DNA from 3 places in the Idiomarina sp. 29L genome. Region 1 is predicted to be linked to each of the others. Evidence: predicted binding sites of a transcription regulator. Region 1 holds the regulator's gene; each other region holds the start of a gene.
What was found. Region 1 encodes MetJ, which represses methionine synthesis genes. Its sites were predicted from a motif close to TAGACGTCTAGACGTCTA; they were not measured.
Positions count from the first base shown of each region.

Region 1 (6,345 bases):
CGATGCGGCCCATAACTGAGGTAATCCCATGAAACAAGGTATTCATCCTAAGTACGAAGCAATTAACGTAACTTGCTCTTGCGGCAATAAATTTGAAACGCGTTCAACTCGCACTGAAGACTTGCTGGTTGACGTATGTTCAGAGTGCCACCCGTTCTACACTGGTAAGCAACGTGTAATGGACACTGGCGGTCGCGTTGACAAATTTAAGAAGCGTTTCGGTACTCTGGGCAAGAAATAAGCCTAAGAAAACCTGTAAAAAACGCTACTTTATAGTAGATTCATTAGAAAAGGCGCTAAACAGCGCCTTTTTTATTACCCGCTCCGCTGAACAGCCTATTGTTAAAGAAAAGTTAACCGGTGTACTTTTAACCACCCGAAAAGTTTAATGTCCACTCACAAACGGGAGGTATGATTTGTTTCTTCACTGAGAAGCGATAGACTGTCATTATTCTCAGCAAAGCAAATTGGGCAACGTACCTCATGACTGACTTTCGCCAACAGGCACTGGACTACCACGAATACCCAACCCCCGGAAAAATTTCCGTCGAACTGACAACCCCTGCAGAAACCAGTAGAGACTTAGCATTGGCCTACAGCCCTGGCGTCGCAGAGCCCGTTCGCGAGATAGCTCAAGACCCTGACAACGCCTATCGTTATACCGCAAAGGGTAATATGGTTGCCGTTATATCTAACGGCACCGCCATTCTTGGTTTAGGTAACTTAGGTCCGCTCGCCTCGAAGCCGGTTATGGAAGGGAAGGCACTGTTGTTCAAACGTTTTGCAGGTTTGGACTCCATTGATATCGAAGTCAGCCACCGCACCACACAGGACTTTATCAATACCGTGGCCAATATTGCCGATACCTTCGGTGGTATTAATTTAGAAGACATTAAAGCACCCGAGTGCTTTGAGATTGAACAGGCGCTGATTGAACGCTGCAACGTCCCGGTTTTTCATGACGACCAACACGGTACCGCTATTGTAACTGCTGCTGGTATGCTCAACGCATTGGAAATTCAGGGTAAAAAACTGGCTGACTCACGCATTGTTTGCTTAGGTGCCGGGGCTGCCGCTATCGCTTGTATGGAGTTGTTGATTAAATGCGGTGCGCAGCGCGAACACATTTATATGCTGGACTCAAAAGGCGTGATTCACACCCGCCGCGACGACTTGAACGAGTACAAGCAACTGTTTGCAAACAACACCGACAAGCGCACGTTAAAAGACGTTATTGACGGTGCCGATATTTTTGTTGGCGTGTCCGGCCCTGACTTGTTAAGCCCGGAAGAACTAAAGCTCATGGCGCCAAACCCGGTCATATTTGCCTGCTCTAACCCCGACCCTGAAATTAAACCTGAAGTGGCGAAAGAGGCGCGGGATGATCTCATCATGGGGACAGGTCGCTCGGACTATCCAAACCAGGTGAATAACGTGCTTTGCTTCCCGTTCATGTTCCGTGGCGCGCTGGATGTCCGCGCAACGGCAATTAATGACGAAATGAAAGTGGCGGCGGTAGAAGCCATTCGTCAATTGGCCAAAGAAGAAGTGCCAGAATCCGTGTTAAAAGGTGCGGGCGAGAAATCACTCAGCTTTGGCAGAGATTACATTATTCCTAAGCCTATTGATCCGCGCTTGTGCCAACGTGTTGCCCGCGCGGTGGCAGAGGCAGCAGTGAAGTCCGGCGTTGCCAAAATCGACATGCCGGACAATTACATGATGGATTAATCGTCTAATTCGTCGTCGGTGGGGATGGGCAAACCACGTTTTTCCAGCTCATCTCGCACCGCTTTTGGTATTTTCTCCGAGTTTGTCTTTTTCAAGTCATCATCGGTGGGTAGCGGTTGCCCCGTAAAAGCGTGTAAAAATGCCTCACAGAGCAATTCACTGTTGGTAGCATGGCGCAAATTGTTGACCTGACGGCGGGTTCGCTCATCCGTAAGAACTTTCAGTACACGGGTCGGAATAGACACCGTCACTTTTTTTACCTGTTGGCTCTTAAGGCCGTGCTCAGCGTATGGGTAGATGTATTCACCGTTCCACTTCATTATTTTTGCCCTGCGTTATAACAAAACCACATAAGTTATATTGAATTGTACCCAACTGAGCGGCCCCGTCAATTTTTATCCGTCTAGATGGCTAAAAATTGCTGACATTTGCCTCACAATATTTTAGCCTTAGGGAAATAACGCTTTCTAAAGCCACCGCAAATGCAGAGTTATTAAGGAAAAAGGATGACAGACGTACCAATCACTGACGCAGAAAAACAAAACGTGGCTGACAGCGTGCAGGTGCATAAATTTGGCGGCAGTAGTTTAGCCGATGCATTCTGCTACCGTCGTGTTGCGCGTATTGTAACAGAATACGCCGGCGCCAGTGATCTCGTCGTTGTCTCTGCAGCAGGCGATACCACCAACCGCATACTCGCCATTATTAATGCTAAAGACAGTCCGGGTGATACCGCCTCTATTTTACTCGACCAACTCGAACAGTTTCAGCAGGGGCTTATTAAAGAGCTGTTAAGTGGCGACCTCTCTGAGCGGCTGATGAAACAGTCGCAAACCGACTTTAAACGCTGGCGTCAATGGCTGGCAGGCGAAGAGACGATAACGCACAACGCAGAGCTTCTGTCGTACGGTGAACTTTGGTCTGCTCGTTTATTAGCTGCTCTGCTACAGAAGCAGGGAACTCGCGCCGACTACATTGATGCGCGCGACTTTTTACTGGCTGCCGATGCTCCAGAGCCAGTAATCCAGGTGGAAACATCGCGAGAGAATTTGCTCAAACGTGTTGCGCCGCATTCAGGCACCCGCTTTATTGTCACTGGCTTTATTGCACGCGGATTAAACGGCGAAAGCCTGACCTTGGGTCGTAACGGCAGTGACTACTCCGCTACCTTGGTCGGCAGTTTGCTCGACGTAAAGCAAGTCACGATTTGGAAAGACGTTGCCGGCGTTTACTCAGCCGATCCGCGCAAAGTCGAACGGGTTGTGAGCCTACCAACGCTCGACTGGGCCGAAGCCGAAGAATTGGCTCGTCTGGGCAGCCCGGTTCTGCACCCTCGAACTTTTCAGCCAGTCGACCGTGACCGCATGGTTATTTCTGTTCGCTCCAGCTTAAAAGTAGAAAACCAAAAGACCCGTATTGGACAATTTCACGATACCGAACCTCGCGGTAAAGTCTTTACCTCACTTTCTGAGGTGTTGCTGTTTAAAGTTCAACTGCAGGATAAAGCCCTGGTCAAGAAACTCGACCAGCTGGATTTAACGCCTTTGGTCAGCTGGGTCGAGCCGGAAAATCACACCCAATATTTGGTCTTTCACCAAAACCATGCGGATTACCTGAGCGAATGGCTGGACGACGCTGATGCCAACGACGCTATTACACAAATTCGCGGCTATTCGATGCTGGCCATTGTGGGTAATCGCATTCAGGAAACCGATCAGTTCTCGACGTTTAAACTGCAATTATCGGAGCAGAAAGTACGTCGCTTTGTCTTAAGTGAAAAAGGCGATTCGGCGGTGGCTATTTTAGAACAGTCACTCGACAGCCGCTTACTGAACCGCTTACACAGCCAACTCTTTAACTATCGCCGCAGTTTGGGCGTCTTGGTCATTGGCCGCGGCAATATAGGCAGCGCTTGGTTGGAACTTTTCAGACAGCAACGCGACCGGATTAACCAAGTCATGGATGTACGAGTCATTGGTATCGCTAACTCACGTCAGCTTTGGCTGGACTACAACGGCGTCGATCTGGGCGAGTGGGCGAGCGATTTTGATCGCCTCGCTCGTCCTTACGTCTTAACCGAGTTACTCCGGGAGTTACCCAATGCGCCGTATGACGAACTCGTCGTTATTGATTTGACCGACGCCAAACAGGTAGCACAACTCTACCCAAGCTTGTTTGCCAACGGCATGCACATCATTAGTGCGAATAAACGCGCCGGCTCTGCCGACGAGGCTCTGTACCGTGAAATACGCACCATTCAGCACGAATACAAACGCGAGTGGCTTTACAACACCACGGTTGGCGCGGGGCTGCCACTTAACTACGCCATTAATGATCTACGCAACTCAGGCGACGAAATTCGCAGTATTTCCGGGATATTTTCCGGCACCATGTCGTGGCTGTTCGAAAATTTCGCCAAAGGCGTCAACTTCAGTGACTTAGTCAAAGAGGCGAAAACTCGTGGTTATACAGAGCCAGACCCACGCGAAGATCTCTCCTGTCAGGATCTCGTGCGAAAGCTGCTGATTCTGGCGCGTGAAATTGGCTTAAAACTGGACTGGCAAGACATACAGGTTCAGTCACTTGTACCACAGCACTTGCGTGATATCTCAGCGGCTGACTTCATGAGCAACGTCACCGAAATGGATGAGCCAATGAATCAAATGTTAGAGGAAGCAGCGAAAGACGGCAAAGTTCCTCGCTTACTGGCCAGTTTTTCGGTCAATCAGGATAATAAAGTCACGGCCAGCATCGGCATTGAGTACATTCCGGAAGGCGATATGCTCGCCAACCTCATTCCGGGCGAGAATATCTTCGTGATTTACACCGACTGGTATTCAGAAATGCCGCTAGTGATCAGCGGACCCGGAGCCGGTAAGCATGTTACCGCTGGCGGTGTGCAGTCCGACCTTAACCAGCTGCTTGGCAAATTGTCGGTCGGTCATTAACAGCTCAATTGACGGATGGCGGGCGCTAAAACAGCCCGCCGTCATCGTCAAAAATATTCTCGTTTTTGTCACTGCCCCGCACATACTCCGTCGGTTCCGTACCTTTAATAAAGTACTCGAACCGCGAGGTGTAGTCATTCTTACGTGACAGTTTGCCCGTTTCCAAATCGATACGAACATTCACCACCCCTGGTGGAATACTGAATTCTCTCGCAGGGTATTGAGGAATAGCCTTCTCCATAAAGAGTATCCAGCCCGGTAGAGCCGTTTTTGCACCCGCTTCACCACCGGTTATCGCTTGTTGGCTCGAGTCCACGTCAGGGTGTTTGCTGGTGCGACCCAGCTTTCTTGAAACGTCATCAAAACCAACCCAGGTAGTCGTCACCAAGCCTGACGTGAAACCCGAGAACCAAGTGTCTCGCACGTCATTGGTGGTACCGGTTTTACCGGCAATGTTACGGCCCACTTCCTGAGTGATTGGCTTTGAGCGCTGAATGCGCCAGGACGTGCCGTTCCAACCCGTACCATTTGGCCAGCTACCACCACCCCAAACGGCAGAGTTCATTGCCTGCTCAACCAAGAAGGCATTTTGCTCACTGATAATTTGCGGTGCCGGGTTCTCACAGTCATAACACGCTCTTACAGGCTCCGCTTCATAAACGACGTCGCCGCCTAAATTTTCAATTTTTGAAATGAAGTAAGGCTCGATCAAAAAGCCTCCGTTGGCGAACACCGCGTAAGCTCGCGCCACTTCCATTGGTGTCATTGACATCGAGCCCAGAGACAACGACTCGTTTTCAGGAATTGCGTCTCTGCTTAAACCGAACTTGGCAATATGGTCAGCCACCTGCTCAACGCCAACCTCGCGAATCAAACGTACTGATACCACGTTTTTCGACTTCGCCAGGCCTTTTCGTAAACGGATAGGCCCCTCGTAAACTTCCGGAGAGTTTTTAGGGCGCCAAGCAATACCCGACCCCGGATTCCATTGGTTAATGGGGGCATCATTCACCAGCGTCGCTAACGTCAGTCCTTTATCAAAAGCGGCTGAATAAATCAGTGGTTTAATGTTCGAACCCACCTGACGCTCAGCCTGCAAGGCCCGGTTGTATTGACTCAGAGTAAAGCTGTAACCACCGACAACAGCGGCCACGGCACCGTCATCGGGCCTTAACGACGCAATGGCGGAACTCGGCTCGGGTATTTGCGCTAAACGCCACTGCTCATTAACGGTACGCAGCCAAATAACGTGGCCCGGCTGCATAATGTCAGAGGCCTTTTCCGGCGGCTCGCCCTGACGCTCTTCATTCAAATATTCGCGCGCCCAGTGCATCGACTCCCAGGGCAGGGTCACAACGCCCTTGTCTTTTACCATGACCGTTGCCGTCTTTTCTTCGACCCCAGTCACAACAGCAGGTGTGACATCGCCAATGCGCTTGAGTTGCTCTAAATATTGCTCAATTTCCTCAGCGGATAACGCACTACGCCCGTCTTCTTCAGACCACAGAATACTGATAGGCCCGCGATAACCATGACGCTCGTCGTAGCTGTGCAGGTTATCCCACACCGCCTGCCGAGCCGCCAACTGAACATCACTTTTTACCGTTGTATAAACGTTGTACCCGCCAGTGTAGGCTTCCTCTTCGCCGTAGCGATCGACCATTTCCTG
Region 1 covers NZ_SDJS01000005.1:92,910-99,254, reverse strand. Annotated here, with positions in the region: gene rpmE (50S ribosomal protein L31) at 29-241, shown strand; gene EST55_RS11150 (malic enzyme-like NAD(P)-binding protein) at 484-1,728, shown strand; gene metJ (met regulon transcriptional regulator MetJ) at 1,725-2,048, opposite strand; gene EST55_RS11140 (bifunctional aspartate kinase/homoserine dehydrogenase II) at 2,235-4,676, shown strand; gene EST55_RS11135 (PBP1A family penicillin-binding protein) at 4,702-6,345, opposite strand, start outside.

Region 2 (6,345 bases), on a different contig from region 1:
CACCACCAAATCACCAAACCCACCACGATAATAATAACCGCGTACGTAATGAGCATTAGACGATTGTCACTTTCCTGGTGCTTCTTACGTCGCGAAAAGCTTTGCATTTGCGTACTTTGAACTTCTTGGTAGCCTTTTGCTTTATAGGCTTCAAAAAGCATTTTTTCGTCAACATCTAATAGCTTTGCATAAGCACGCAAATAACCTTTAATAAAGGTCGGGGTCGAAAACGTTTCGTAATCGTCCGCTTCTAGTAATTCTATGATTTGTTTTCGCAAACGCAGCTCATCAGCAACTTCTCGCTGACTTAACCCTTTAGCTTCACGCGCTTGTCGCAGAATATCACCGGGTCCCTGAACTGGCTGTTGTTGTGATTCTTGCGCCGCGTCAGAGTCCGCTGGATTGTTCTCTTTATTTGGTTCGTTTTCAGCAGTCATGATTGTTAGGGTGTTCCCTGTTAAGGCTGACTTGCGTAATGACCTTTGTTCTTCTCACACTGAGCTCTGTTTTGCTGGCTCTTTGCATGATAGGGATACTGGGCATCAAGTGAAACTTTATCGAAATACCTGAGCGCATCGTCCCATTTTCCAGCCATACACAATGCAACCGCATAGTTGTTATACAATGCACCGCTCATAGGTTGCCATGATAATGCCTGTTGGTAAAGTGACAAAGCAGAATCTGTCTCATTTGCTGCCAAATGCCATTGCGCCATAGCGATTACAGCATTTAAAGAGTGAGGACTATCTTCCAGCGCTGCTTGCAAATGCGGTTTAGCCAACGCCAACTTACCTTGAGTAAGGTAAGCAACGCCAAGCTGTAACCGTACGTCTTTACTTACAGGCAATGGGTCATTGGAACTGGCGGTACAACCCATTAACGCCAGTGCTATCAATAGCAAAGCGGCTCGCATTATCACACTCCTTGTGGTTGCGATTCATTGGTTTTACGAAGTCTTTACAGCAATCCCTTCACCACCACGCTGCATTTGTTGGCGCTTAAGAATACGCTTGGTTCGGTCAATAACATCACCAACCAGCTGACCGCAGGCTGCGTCGATATCATCCCCGCGGGTTTTACGAACCATAACAGTAAAACCGTATTCCATCAGGACTTTAGCAAAGCGGTCAATACGCGAGTTGCTTGAACGCCCGTAGTCTGACCCAGGGAACGGATTAAATGGAATTAAGTTTATTTTACTCGGGGTATCTTTTAGTGTTTTTGCCAGCTCATGTGCTTGATCAGTCGAGTCATTCACATGATCTAACATGACGTATTCAACCGTGACTTTATGCTGAGCTTTGGACTGTTCAACATAACGGCGGCTGGACGCCAGAAATTCTTCAATATCGTATTTCTTATTGATGGGTACTATTTCATTACGCAATTCGTCATTTGGAGCGTGCAACGAAATAGCCAACATCACGTCTATGCGTTCGCGCAGTTTCTCAAGCGCAGGAACCACGCCCGAAGTACTTAACGTTACGCGACGTTTTGACAGACCAAAACCAAAGTCATCCAGCATTAACTCCATTGCCGGAACGACATTGTTCAAGTTTAACAGAGGCTCACCCATGCCCATCATAACAACGTTGGTCACCGGTTTAATGCCGGTTTTACCGTACGCGCCTAATAGCTGGTTCACTCTCCATACCTGGCCAATAATTTCTGCAACCGTCAGGTTACGGTTAAAGCCTTGCGCGCCTGTTGAACAGAAAGTGCACTCAAGCGCACAGCCGACCTGCGAGGACACACATAGAGTTGCGCGATCGCGCTCCGGAATCCAGACCGTTTCCACGTCCTGGCCGTCAAACAACGTCATTGCAAACTTGATGGTTCCGTCTGACGACTGTTGTTGTTCGCGAATTTCCGGTGCGCGTATTTCCGCAACTTGCTTGAGCTTTTCACGCAATTTCTTGTTGAGATTCGACATCTCGTCGAAGTCATCGACACAAAAATGATACAACCATTTCATAACCTGATCGGCACGAAATGGCTTCTCTCCCATCTCGCGGAAGAACTCTCTCATTCCTTCGCGATTCAGGTCGAGTAAATTCACTTTTTTATCAATTGCGTTGGTCATAAAGCTCCGTTCTTAGCGTGTACGTGGGCAGATTTCTTCGTCGCTGAAGAAGTAAGCGATTTCGCGCGCAGCTGTTTCAGTTGCGTCTGAACCGTGTACCGCATTTTCGTCGATAGTTTCAGCATAGTCGGCACGCAGAGTTCCTGCCAGTGCTTCTGCTGGGTTCGTTGCACCCATGATTTCACGGTTTTTCAGTACCGCATTTTCGCCTTCAAGTACTTGAACAACGATAGGGCCTGAGGTCATGAACTCAACCAATGCACCAAAGAAAGGACGCTCTTTGTGTTCAGCGTAGAAGCCTTCTGCTTGTTCTTTGCTTAAGTGCATCATTTTTGATGCAACAATGCGCAGACCAGCAGACTCAAAACGGTTGTAGATAGCGCCGATAAGGTTTTTAGCAACCGCATCAGGCTTGATGATTGATAAAGTGCGCTCTAAAGCCATGTGTATTCACTCCAATAAAGATAGGAAAAATTAGTCGCGCGGATTATACGTGAGAATACGCTCGAGATCGAATCCAGAATGATTGTTTTTTCGTTCATTCTGATTTAGCATGGCAAAACAAATTAGCCATATAGACGTCTATTTAAACTTAAGTAGACATATGAGGAGTAAATCATGGCAACGAACAAAACAGAGCAAGCAACACTTGGCGGTGGGTGCTTTTGGTGTGTGGAGTCGGCATTCTTACAAGTCAAAGGCATCGAGTCGGTCAAGTCGGGGTACACGGGCGGTCACGTCGAAACCCCAACCTATGAGCAAGTTTGTACGGGCGACACAGGTCATGCTGAAGTTGCACAACTCACCTATGATCCTGAGCAAATCTCTTACCGCCAAATCTTAGAAATCTTTTTTACGCTGCATGATCCGACGCAGGTGAATCGCCAAGGCAACGATGTTGGTACTCAATACCGTACCTCTATTTTTTACCATAACGATGCGCAAAAGCAGGAAGCTGAAAGCATTATTAAGGAATTAGAAAACGACGGCGCCTTTGCTGACCCAATAGTCACCGAAGTGACTGAGCTGGAGACCTTTTACCCGGCTGAGGACTACCACGAGAACTACTATGCGAGAAACCCGGAAAACCCCTATTGTCAGGCGGTGATTTCACCGAAACTGGCAAAATTCCGTAAAACGTTTTCAGGGTTATTAAAAGACTAAGTGCTTGGCGCAGCGCTTTTACTAGCGTTGCGCCAGAGTTTTATAGGTCTTCAAAATATGCTCAACCGCATGCTCAATATCGGCTGAGATTGTGCCTCGACCAAAACTAAACCTCAGTGAAGCATGCGCCAACTCATCGTTGACACCAATGGCTCTTAGCACATAGGAAGGTTCTACACTGGCAGAGGTACACGCCGAGCCAGAGGACACCGCCAAGTCTTTAAGCGACATGAGCAAAAGCTCACCTTCAACATTAGCGAATTGCACATTCACAATATGAGGCACACGCTGAGTGTCGCTGCCATTAAGCTGAATGCCCTCTTCAGCCAGTAACGGCGACAGAAAATGCTGACGCATAGTTTCAAAGCGCTCAATGTCGGTACTGAGTTTTTCTGCAGCTAACTCTGCCGCCACACCCATACCAACAATTTGGTGTGTTGCCAGTGTTCCTGAGCGCATTCCGCGCTCATGACCGCCGCCGTGCATTTGAGCCGCAATGCGAACACGCGGTTGACGACGCACGTATAAAGCACCAATACCTTTCGGACCATACATTTTGTGGGCAGAAATCGACATTAAATCGATAGGTACATTTGCCACGTCTATCGGTAATTTACCGGCGGCCTGTGCTGCGTCAACATGAAACAAGGTGCCATTCTCACGGCAGATAGTGCCAATAGTGTCTATATCCTGAATAACACCAATTTCATTGTTGACCCACATAACACTGGCCAAAATGGTGTCTTCACGCAGAGCTGAACGAAGCTCATCCAAGTCAATAAGGCCGTCACTGTTGACGTCTAAGTAAGTGACTTCAAAGCCTTCCTTTTCAAGCTGAGCACAGGGGTCAAGCACGGCTTTGTGCTCGGTTTTGACAGTAATAATGTGCTTGCCTTTATCGGCGTGGTAGTGCGCAACACCTTTTAACGCGAGATTGTCTGACTCGGTCGCACCCGAGGTGAAAACAATTTCGCGGGCATCGGCATTAATTAAGTCGGCAACTTGGTGCCTTGCAATATCAACTAACTCTTCAGCTTGCCAACCGTATTTATGAGAACGTGACGCTGGGTTTCCAAATACCCCGTCCATGGTTAAGCAGGTTGCCATTTTTTCTGCCGCTTCAGGCGCTACTGGTGTGGTTGCGGCATAATCCATGTAGATGGGTTGTTTAGGCACGAAAGTCCTCCTGAAAAGTGCCGTTACAGTTGGCAGTTAACTTTTATGTCTTCGTCCGATGCATGGCGTAAGTGCTGGCGTTGCATAACATCACCCACATCAGAGTTCTTCATCAACTCGGCTAGCGTAATGCCATCCAAAAAGTCAGAAATTCGATCGCTCAAACCTTCCCACAATGAGTGCGTCAAACAGCGCTCGCCACCTTGGCAGTTGGCTTTACCCTGGCACCGCGTTGCATCAATTGACTCATCGACGGCATGAATCACTGAGCCTACCGAAATATCAGCGGGCTCACGTCCTAGTCGGTAACCACCACCAGGTCCCCGCACACTGTCGACTAATCCATGCTTGCGCAAACGAGCAAACAACTGCTCTAAATAGGACAAGGAAATGCCCTGACGCTCTGAGATGTCCGCCAATGGGATGGGACCTTTTGCTGAAAACAAAGCCACATCAAGCATTGCGGTTACCGCGTATCGGCCTTTTGATGTCAGACGCATAGCAATTTCCTCGGGAAGTGTTATTCGTAAGTTGAAATTCTACATTCCCGACTATTTTAGTCAAGTATTGTCGACCGATTTATCCACAGACGCGAGCATTCCTCGCAAAATATTGATCTCGCTCTCTTCCGGACGCGCCCGATTATAAAGACGTCGCAATTTCGTCATCACCTGCCCCGGATGCTTCGGATTAATAAAGCCCGTATTTGTCAGTGTGGCTTCTAAATGGTCATAAAAACGCTCTAAATCATCCACTCGCGGGTACTCAGGAATCTCGGCTTCGACTTTCTCCTCCGCCTCAAGCCATTGCATGCGCACTTCGTAACAGACTGACTGAACGGCCATTGCTAAGTTCAGTGAACCATATTCCGGGTTGGTCGGAATATGCAGGTGAAAGTGACTTTGCTGAAGCTCTTCGTTCGTTAATCCACTACTCTCACGACCAAAAACCAGCGCAACCTTATGCTGACTAGACTCTTGCAACACTTTTGCAGCTGACTCACGAGGACCGAGTAAAGGCCAATCCAGAGTACGGTTGCGAGCACTTGTCGCGACCACCAGTCCACAATCTGAAATTGCATCGTGCAAGTTATCAACAATGGTCGCGTTCGCCAGAATATCTGTTGCGCCAGCGGCGAGTGCTGATGCATGACTGTCTGGCTCCTGCACCGGGTCAACCAAGGCTAAGTCAGACAGCCCCATGGTTTTCATAGCGCGGGCGACTGAGCCGATATTTCCGGTATGAGAAGTGTTCACCAACACAATGCGTATATTGTCGAGCATGAGTATTTCCTTTGCTTTGCGCGTTAACGTCTCGGCCTATTCTGCGAGGTTATCGAAAAGTTTGGCATGATACCCCAACACTGGTATGATCCGCGACCGAAAATTGTTCTTTTACAGCACAGGTAATTGGTATGCATCCGATGTTAAATATTGCGGTGCGCGCAGCGCGTGCGGCCGGCAAAATTTTAGTTAAAAATTTCGATCAGGGTAACCCTGTAGAAGCCGAATCTAAAGGCTTAAACGACTGGGTCACTGACATGGATAAAGCCGCTGAACAGGCTATTATCAACACAATTAAGAAGTCTTACCCCGATCACGGTATTATTGCAGAGGAAAGCGGTACTCAGGCTGGAAAAGAAAATGATTTCCAATGGGTTATCGATCCGCTGGACGGTACGACCAATTACATGCGCGGTATCCCCCATTTCTGTATTTCTATTGCATTGCTTCACAAAGGTTCTGTGCAGCAAGCTGTTGTTTATGATCCCATTCGAGAAGAGCTCTTCACTGCTTCACGCGGTGCGGGCGCGCAATTGAATGGTCGTCGCTTGCGTATTTCTCCAAAAGTTGAGTTGAAAGGCGCCATTTTATCAACAGGCTTCCCGTTCAAAATGAAAAGTCGATTGCCTGAATACCTGG
Region 2 covers NZ_SDJS01000003.1:151,906-158,250, forward strand. Annotated here, with positions in the region: gene EST55_RS08085 (RodZ domain-containing protein) at 1-437, opposite strand, end outside; gene EST55_RS08090 (tetratricopeptide repeat protein) at 458-913, opposite strand; gene EST55_RS08095 (bifunctional tRNA (adenosine(37)-C2)-methyltransferase TrmG/ribosomal RNA large subunit methyltransferase RlmN) at 947-2,083, opposite strand; gene ndk (nucleoside-diphosphate kinase) at 2,096-2,527, opposite strand; gene msrA (peptide-methionine (S)-S-oxide reductase MsrA) at 2,702-3,247, shown strand; gene EST55_RS08110 (IscS subfamily cysteine desulfurase) at 3,269-4,423, opposite strand; gene iscR (Fe-S cluster assembly transcriptional regulator IscR) at 4,447-4,923, opposite strand; gene trmJ (tRNA (cytosine(32)/uridine(32)-2'-O)-methyltransferase TrmJ) at 4,984-5,706, opposite strand; gene suhB (inositol-1-monophosphatase) at 5,838-6,345, shown strand, end outside.
Region 2: msrA (peptide-methionine (S)-S-oxide reductase MsrA) is a predicted target of MetJ. The motif match lies at 2,651-2,668, and genes of this name have one in related genera.

Region 3 (6,345 bases), on a different contig from region 1:
GAATAGCAGCAGAAATACAAAAGAAAGCCAGACAAACGCATCATTATGACGTGTCACGCTGGCTTTCCTATTAACCCTTAAAACTTCATTTCCGTAATGGGGCTTTCTTCGAATTTAAGGTCGATTTGGTACTCGACACCGCCCGCACGGACAAAAAAGTAGGTTTTTTCTTTCTTAAAGACTTCTAATAAAGAGACCAGCCGGAGTCCAGGGCGACGCTCTGGCGGCAAATCAGTAAACTCAACACCGCTGCGTGATACGAGAATGTTGTCGTATTTCGCGCCGGTGATTAAGAGAAGTTTTTTATTTTCGTCTTTTAAGAGAATTGTATTGCCCGTAACTGAATACGGTTCTTCGTTACCAAACAAGGTCAGCTCCTGTCACATCAACTGATTACTGAGCACACTATAACGAATTATCGCTTGTTGGCAAATAACTGCTCAAGAAATCCTCGACAATTAATAGCGCGGCTTGACTATCGACAAGTCCTTTATCGAGTTTCTTAAACCCTCCTGCGTTGAATAATTCTTCGCGCGCGGCGGTAGAAGTGAGTCGCTCGTCCTGAAAGGCGACCGGCAAACCAAAACGCCCGTGCAATCGATTGCCAAACTTTTTCGCGCGCTGGGTGAGTGGCTGCTCTGTTCCGTCCATATTTAATGGCAGGCCGACAACCAATTGCTCGGGTTGCCACTCTTTAAATAGCTGCTCAATAGTGTCCCAATTGGGAATGCCGTCTTTTGCCTTTAATGCGCTAAGCGGTGAGGCCGTGCCGGTAATGCGTTGGCCGACGGCGACACCAATGCTTTTGGTGCCAAAGTCAAAGCCGATAACCGTACTCATGCGTGGCCTACATCAGGTGCCAGCTTCCAAACATCAAAGCCGAGTTGCTCTGTGGCCTTTTGCCAACGCTCGCTAACAGGCGTATTGAACAGGAGTTCCGGGTCGGCCGGTATGGCTAACCAGGAGTTGTCTTCCATTTCTTCTTCCAGCTGACCCGCTTCCCAGCCAGCGTACCCCAAGGTCAGTAAAAAATGCTGTGGCGCGGCCGATGAGCCTAATGCCTCTAAAATATCGCGCGAGGTCGTGACCATAATATCGTCGCTCATTTTCATGCTGGCGCGCCAGTTGTCTTGTGGCGGGTGAATGACGAAACCACGCTCACGACCGACAGGGCCGCCTTGATAAACCTGACCTTGCAGATACTCGTTATTCTCCGGGTAAACAATTTCCAGCTTATCCAGCAGCGAGGTCACACTAAGTTCGGCAGGTTGATTAATGACAAGCCCCATAGCGCCATCTTCGTTGTGCTCACAAATGTAAGTCACGGTTCGCTTAAATGCTGGATCATTCAGCATAGGGGTTGCTATCAAAAAATGGTTTTGTAAGCTGTTCATCCGATTCACCGACTCCTTAACGATAATCTCTACTTCCGATATGGGGCCATCACGTCGAAATTCAATTCAATTTTGACTCGACTGCCTCAAAAACAAGTTCGGCAATATTAATGTCGTAAGCGTTTTCAATTTCCCGCATGCAGGTTGGGCTGGTCACGTTTATTTCTGTTATACGATCGCCAATGACATCCAGACCAACCAGAATCAGACCTTTTTTCTTAAGTTCCGGGCCGACTTTGCGTGCTAGTGCCCAGTCGCTGTCAGACAAGGGTTGAGCACGGCCAGTGCCTCCAGCCGCTAGATTACCGCGCGTTTCGCCGGCACTGGGAATGCGGGCTAATGAGTACGGAACTGGCTCACCATCAATAATGAGAATGCGTTTATCACCGTCTTTTATCTCCGGTAAATACTTCTGCGCCATCGCATAACGCCGACCTTTCTCTGTCAGTGTTTCAATAATAACGCCGAGGTTGTTACCGTCAGCCGTTACCTTAAATATCGATGCGCCGCCCATGCCGTCGAGTGGCTTTAAAATGACATCGCCGTGCTTTTTATGAAACGCTTTTATGACGTCAGCGCGAGCACTCACCACCGTGTCAGCAATAGCGTCAGCAAACCACGACGTAAATAGCTTTTCGTTGCAGTCACGGAGGCTTTGTGGTTTGTTCACGACCAAACTGCCGCGATGTTCGGCCAGCTCTAATATGTGCGTGGCATAAAGAAACTCACTGTCAAACGGCGGGTCTTTGCGCATCATAATGACGTCGAAGCTATCCAGTGGCAGATACTCACTGTCTTTCAGGCTGTAAAAGTCGGTTTTCTGGTCGCGTACCGTGACTTCCTGGACAAACGCCATGGGGTTACCATTGTCGATGACTAAGTCGCCCAGTTCCAGATAAAAGCATTGATAACCGCGTGCCTGCGCCTCCAGTAACAAACGAAAGCTCGTATCTTTTTCGGTTTTCACATCGGCGATAGGATCCATCACCATGGCTAACTTCTTCATATAAACTCCTTTAGCGTAAATCGCCAAACTGATACTGCACAGCGGTTAAAGCAGACAGCGCTGCGGTTTCGGTTCTTAGTATTCTTGGGCCTAACTTCATTGGTTTAAAGCCTTGTTTTTCGGCCCCAAGGACTTCCTCGTCGGTGAAACCACCCTCGGGACCAATCAATAGCTGAATGCCTTTATCGGCTTGCGTGTAAGAAGACAGTGGTTGCTCGGCGGTTGGGTCTAGTGTCAGTCGTAGCCCTTCAAAGCTGTTATTGATAAAGTTTTCCAGAGTCTGTGCCGGTTTAACGTCCGGTACGATACTGCGGCCGCACTGCTCACAAGCCGAGCGCACTATTTTCTGCCATTGCTGCTGCTTTTTTTCGAGCCGGTCACCGCTGAGCTTGACGCCGCAGCGCTCGCTAAAGAGCGGCGTAATCTCGCTCACCCCCAGCTCTACCGTTTTTTGCAATACGAAGTCCATACGATCGCCCCGTGAGATGACTTGTCCTAAATGCACTGGAACCGGGGATTCGGTGTCATTATCTTCCACGGCTGTTACCTTAAAAGACGCAGACTTTTTAGCCACCTGGGTAATGGTTGCTGAGTAATTCTTACCGTCCCCATTGAATAAGACAATGCCGTCATTTACGTTTAAACGCAGCACTTTTATCAGGTGTTGAAAACCGTCCGCACTCAGTTCGGTTTCAACGTTTATATCGATGGGATCAGGGTGAAAGATCCGCGGTACTCGCATGCTATTCGCCTTATTCGGACTTTTAGACGTCCAGAAGTAGAAAAAAACAGAGTGATCGGTTACATTATGCAACCAGTATTGAGTGATTTCATCAAAATAAAGGAATAGTGGGCATATGTCACGTCACCTGTTTACCTCAGAGTCAGTGTCCGAAGGGCATCCGGACAAAATTGCCGACCAGATATCTGATGCAGTTTTAGACGCTATTTTAGCGAAAGATCCTAAGGCCCGTGTTGCTTGTGAAACTTATGTAAAAACCGGCATGGTATTAGTTGGCGGAGAAATTTCAACCAAGGCCTGGGTTGACGTAGAAGACCTTGCACGTCAAACCGTCAAAGACATTGGTTATCGCCATTCCGATATGGGTTTTGACGGCGCGTCTTGTGCAGTATTAAACGCTATTGGTAAGCAGAGCGGCGATATCAATCAGGGCGTTGACCGGGACAAACCTGAAGAGCAGGGCGCAGGTGATCAGGGCTTAATGTTTGGCTATGCCTCGAATGAGACGTCGGTACTTATGCCGGCTCCAATTACTTATGCACACCGTGTCATGCAGCGCCAGTCGGAAGTGCGTACTAACGGTACGCTAGATTGGTTACGCCCGGATGCCAAAAGTCAGTTAACGTTTGTTTACGAGAACGGTAAGCCCGTCGCTATTGATACCGTGGTTCTGTCAACTCAGCACAGAGAAGATATTACCCAGGAAACTCTGCGCGAAGCAGTGATGGAAGAGATCATTAAACCTGTATTGCCGGAGCAGTGGGTTTCCAAAGACACACAATTCCATATTAATCCTACCGGTCGTTTTGTGGTTGGTGGCCCGATGGGCGACTGCGGCTTGACGGGTCGTAAGATCATTGTCGATACCTATGGCGGCATGGCACGTCATGGTGGCGGGGCTTTCTCGGGTAAAGACCCGTCAAAAGTTGACCGCAGTGCGGCTTATGCGGCGCGTTATGTTGCTAAGAACTTGGTCGCCGCTGGTTTGGCAGAGCGTTGCGAACTGCAAATTTCTTACGCCATTGGTGTTGCGGAGCCAACCTCTATCAGCATTGATACCTTCGGTACGTCTAAGCACTCAGAAGAGCAACTCATTGCATTAGTGCGTCGTCACTTCGACTTACGCCCTTATGGCTTAATTAAGATGCTCGACCTGGAACGTCCTATTTATAAGCAAACTGCCGCATACGGGCACTTTGGTCGTGATGGTTTACCGTGGGAGCAAACGGATAAAGCGGCTGATTTACAGGCTGATATTTAGTCAGAAATTAACCAATAAATTTGCTTGTACCCCCTGAAATGTGGAGAATACGCGCATCGCAAGTTGCTCTTCATCCTCAGGGGGTTTTTAATGTCAGAACGTCAATATCTCGCCAATGCCATCCGTGCGCTTAGCATGGACGCTGTTCAAAAAGCCAAGTCGGGACACCCCGGCGCGCCAATGGGCATGGCAGATATCGCAGAAGTGTTATGGCGTGACTACCTAAAACATAACCCCGATAACCCTGACTGGGCCGACCGTGACCGCTTTGTGTTGTCCAATGGCCACGGCTCTATGTTGATTTACTCTCTGCTACACCTTACTGGTTATGACCTCAGCATTGACGACTTAAAGCAGTTTCGCCAATTAGATTCAAAAACCCCTGGTCACCCGGAATACGGATACACTCCCGGGGTTGAAACGACAACAGGTCCTTTAGGTCAGGGCGTTGCGAACGCCGTCGGAATGGCTTTGGCAGAAAAAGTGCTGGCGGCACAGTTTAATCGTGACAACCACAACATTATTGATCACCACACTTATGCTTTTTTAGGTGACGGTTGCTTAATGGAAGGCATTTCTCACGAGGTTTGCTCTTTGGCGGGTACGTTGGGTCTTGGCAAGCTGATTGCGTTTTATGACGATAACGGTATTTCGATTGACGGTGAAGTAGAAGGTTGGTTTACCGACAACACGGCCAAGCGTTTTGAGTCTTATGGTTGGCAAGTGATTGAAGCGGTCGATGGTCATGACTCAGAAGCGATTACACAGGCGATAGAAGCCGCGCGCTCAGAGACTAATAAGCCGACATTGATTATCTGTAAAACCGTTATCGGTTTTGGCTCGCCGAATAAACAAGGTTCTGAAAGCTGTCACGGTGCCCCGCTGGGCGATGATGAAATTGCCGCTACGCGCAAGCAGTTGAACTGGTCGCACGATGCATTTGAAATCCCTGCAGACGTTTATCAGCAATGGTCAGCAAAAGACAAAGGCGCTGCGGTGGAGTCATCGTGGAATAAGCGTTGGGTAGCCTATGAACAAGAGCACCCGGAACTTGCAAAAGAGTTACAGCGCCGACTGAATGGCGAACTTCCGGAAGACTTCTCGACAACGGTCTTCAATTACGCACAGAAACGACAGAATGCGCCGGAAGCAATCGCAACCCGTAAAGCATCACTGAATGTGTTAAACGAATTTGGACCGAAACTGCCTGAACTGTTAGGTGGGTCAGCTGACCTGGCGGGTTCTAACCTGACGTTATGGGACGGTGCTAAGGGTGTGACAGCAGACGACGCCAGCGGTAATTACGTTTACTACGGTGTCCGCGAATTTGGTATGTCGGCCATTATGAATGGTGTGACACTGCATGGTGGTTTCAAAGCTTATGGTGCTACCTTCCTGATGTTTATGGAGTATGCTCGTAACGCCGTTCGTATGGCGGCACTTATGAAACAGCCAAGCATTTTTGTCTACACCCATGACTCTATTGGCCTGGGAGAAGACGGTCCAACACACCAACCTGTTGAGCAGTTAGCCAACTTGCGTCAAACACCAAACCTGCAATGCTGGCGCCCATGTGACCCTGTTGAAACGGCGGTAGCCTGGGGTGCTGCAATACAAAGCAGCAAAACACCGTCGGCATTAGTCTTTAGTCGTCAGGGAATGCAACAACAAGAGCGAGACGAAGAGCAGTTAGCGAGTATTGCCCGCGGTGGTTATATTCTGAAAGATTGCGACGGCGAACCTGAGGTTATTTTCATTGCGACAGGCTCTGAAGTTGACTTGGCCGTTAAAGCCTATCAGCAACTGTCGGAAGAAGGCCACAAGGTGCGCGTTGTCTCTATGCCGTCGACCAATGTGTTCGATATTCAAAGTTCTGAATACAAAGAGTCGGTGTTGCCGGCGAATGTGACGCGCCGTGTGGCTATTGAAGCGGGTATTACTG
Region 3 covers NZ_SDJS01000003.1:288,192-294,536, reverse strand. Annotated here, with positions in the region: gene EST55_RS08810 (hypothetical protein) at 1-57, opposite strand, end outside; gene EST55_RS08805 (hypothetical protein) at 78-368, opposite strand; gene ruvX (Holliday junction resolvase RuvX) at 406-840, opposite strand; gene EST55_RS08795 (YqgE/AlgH family protein) at 837-1,394, opposite strand; gene gshB (glutathione synthase) at 1,456-2,400, opposite strand; gene EST55_RS08785 (16S rRNA (uracil(1498)-N(3))-methyltransferase) at 2,411-3,142, opposite strand; gene metK (methionine adenosyltransferase) at 3,258-4,403, shown strand; gene tkt (transketolase) at 4,494-6,345, shown strand, end outside.
Region 3: metK (methionine adenosyltransferase) is a predicted target of MetJ. The motif match lies at 3,158-3,175, and genes of this name have one in related genera.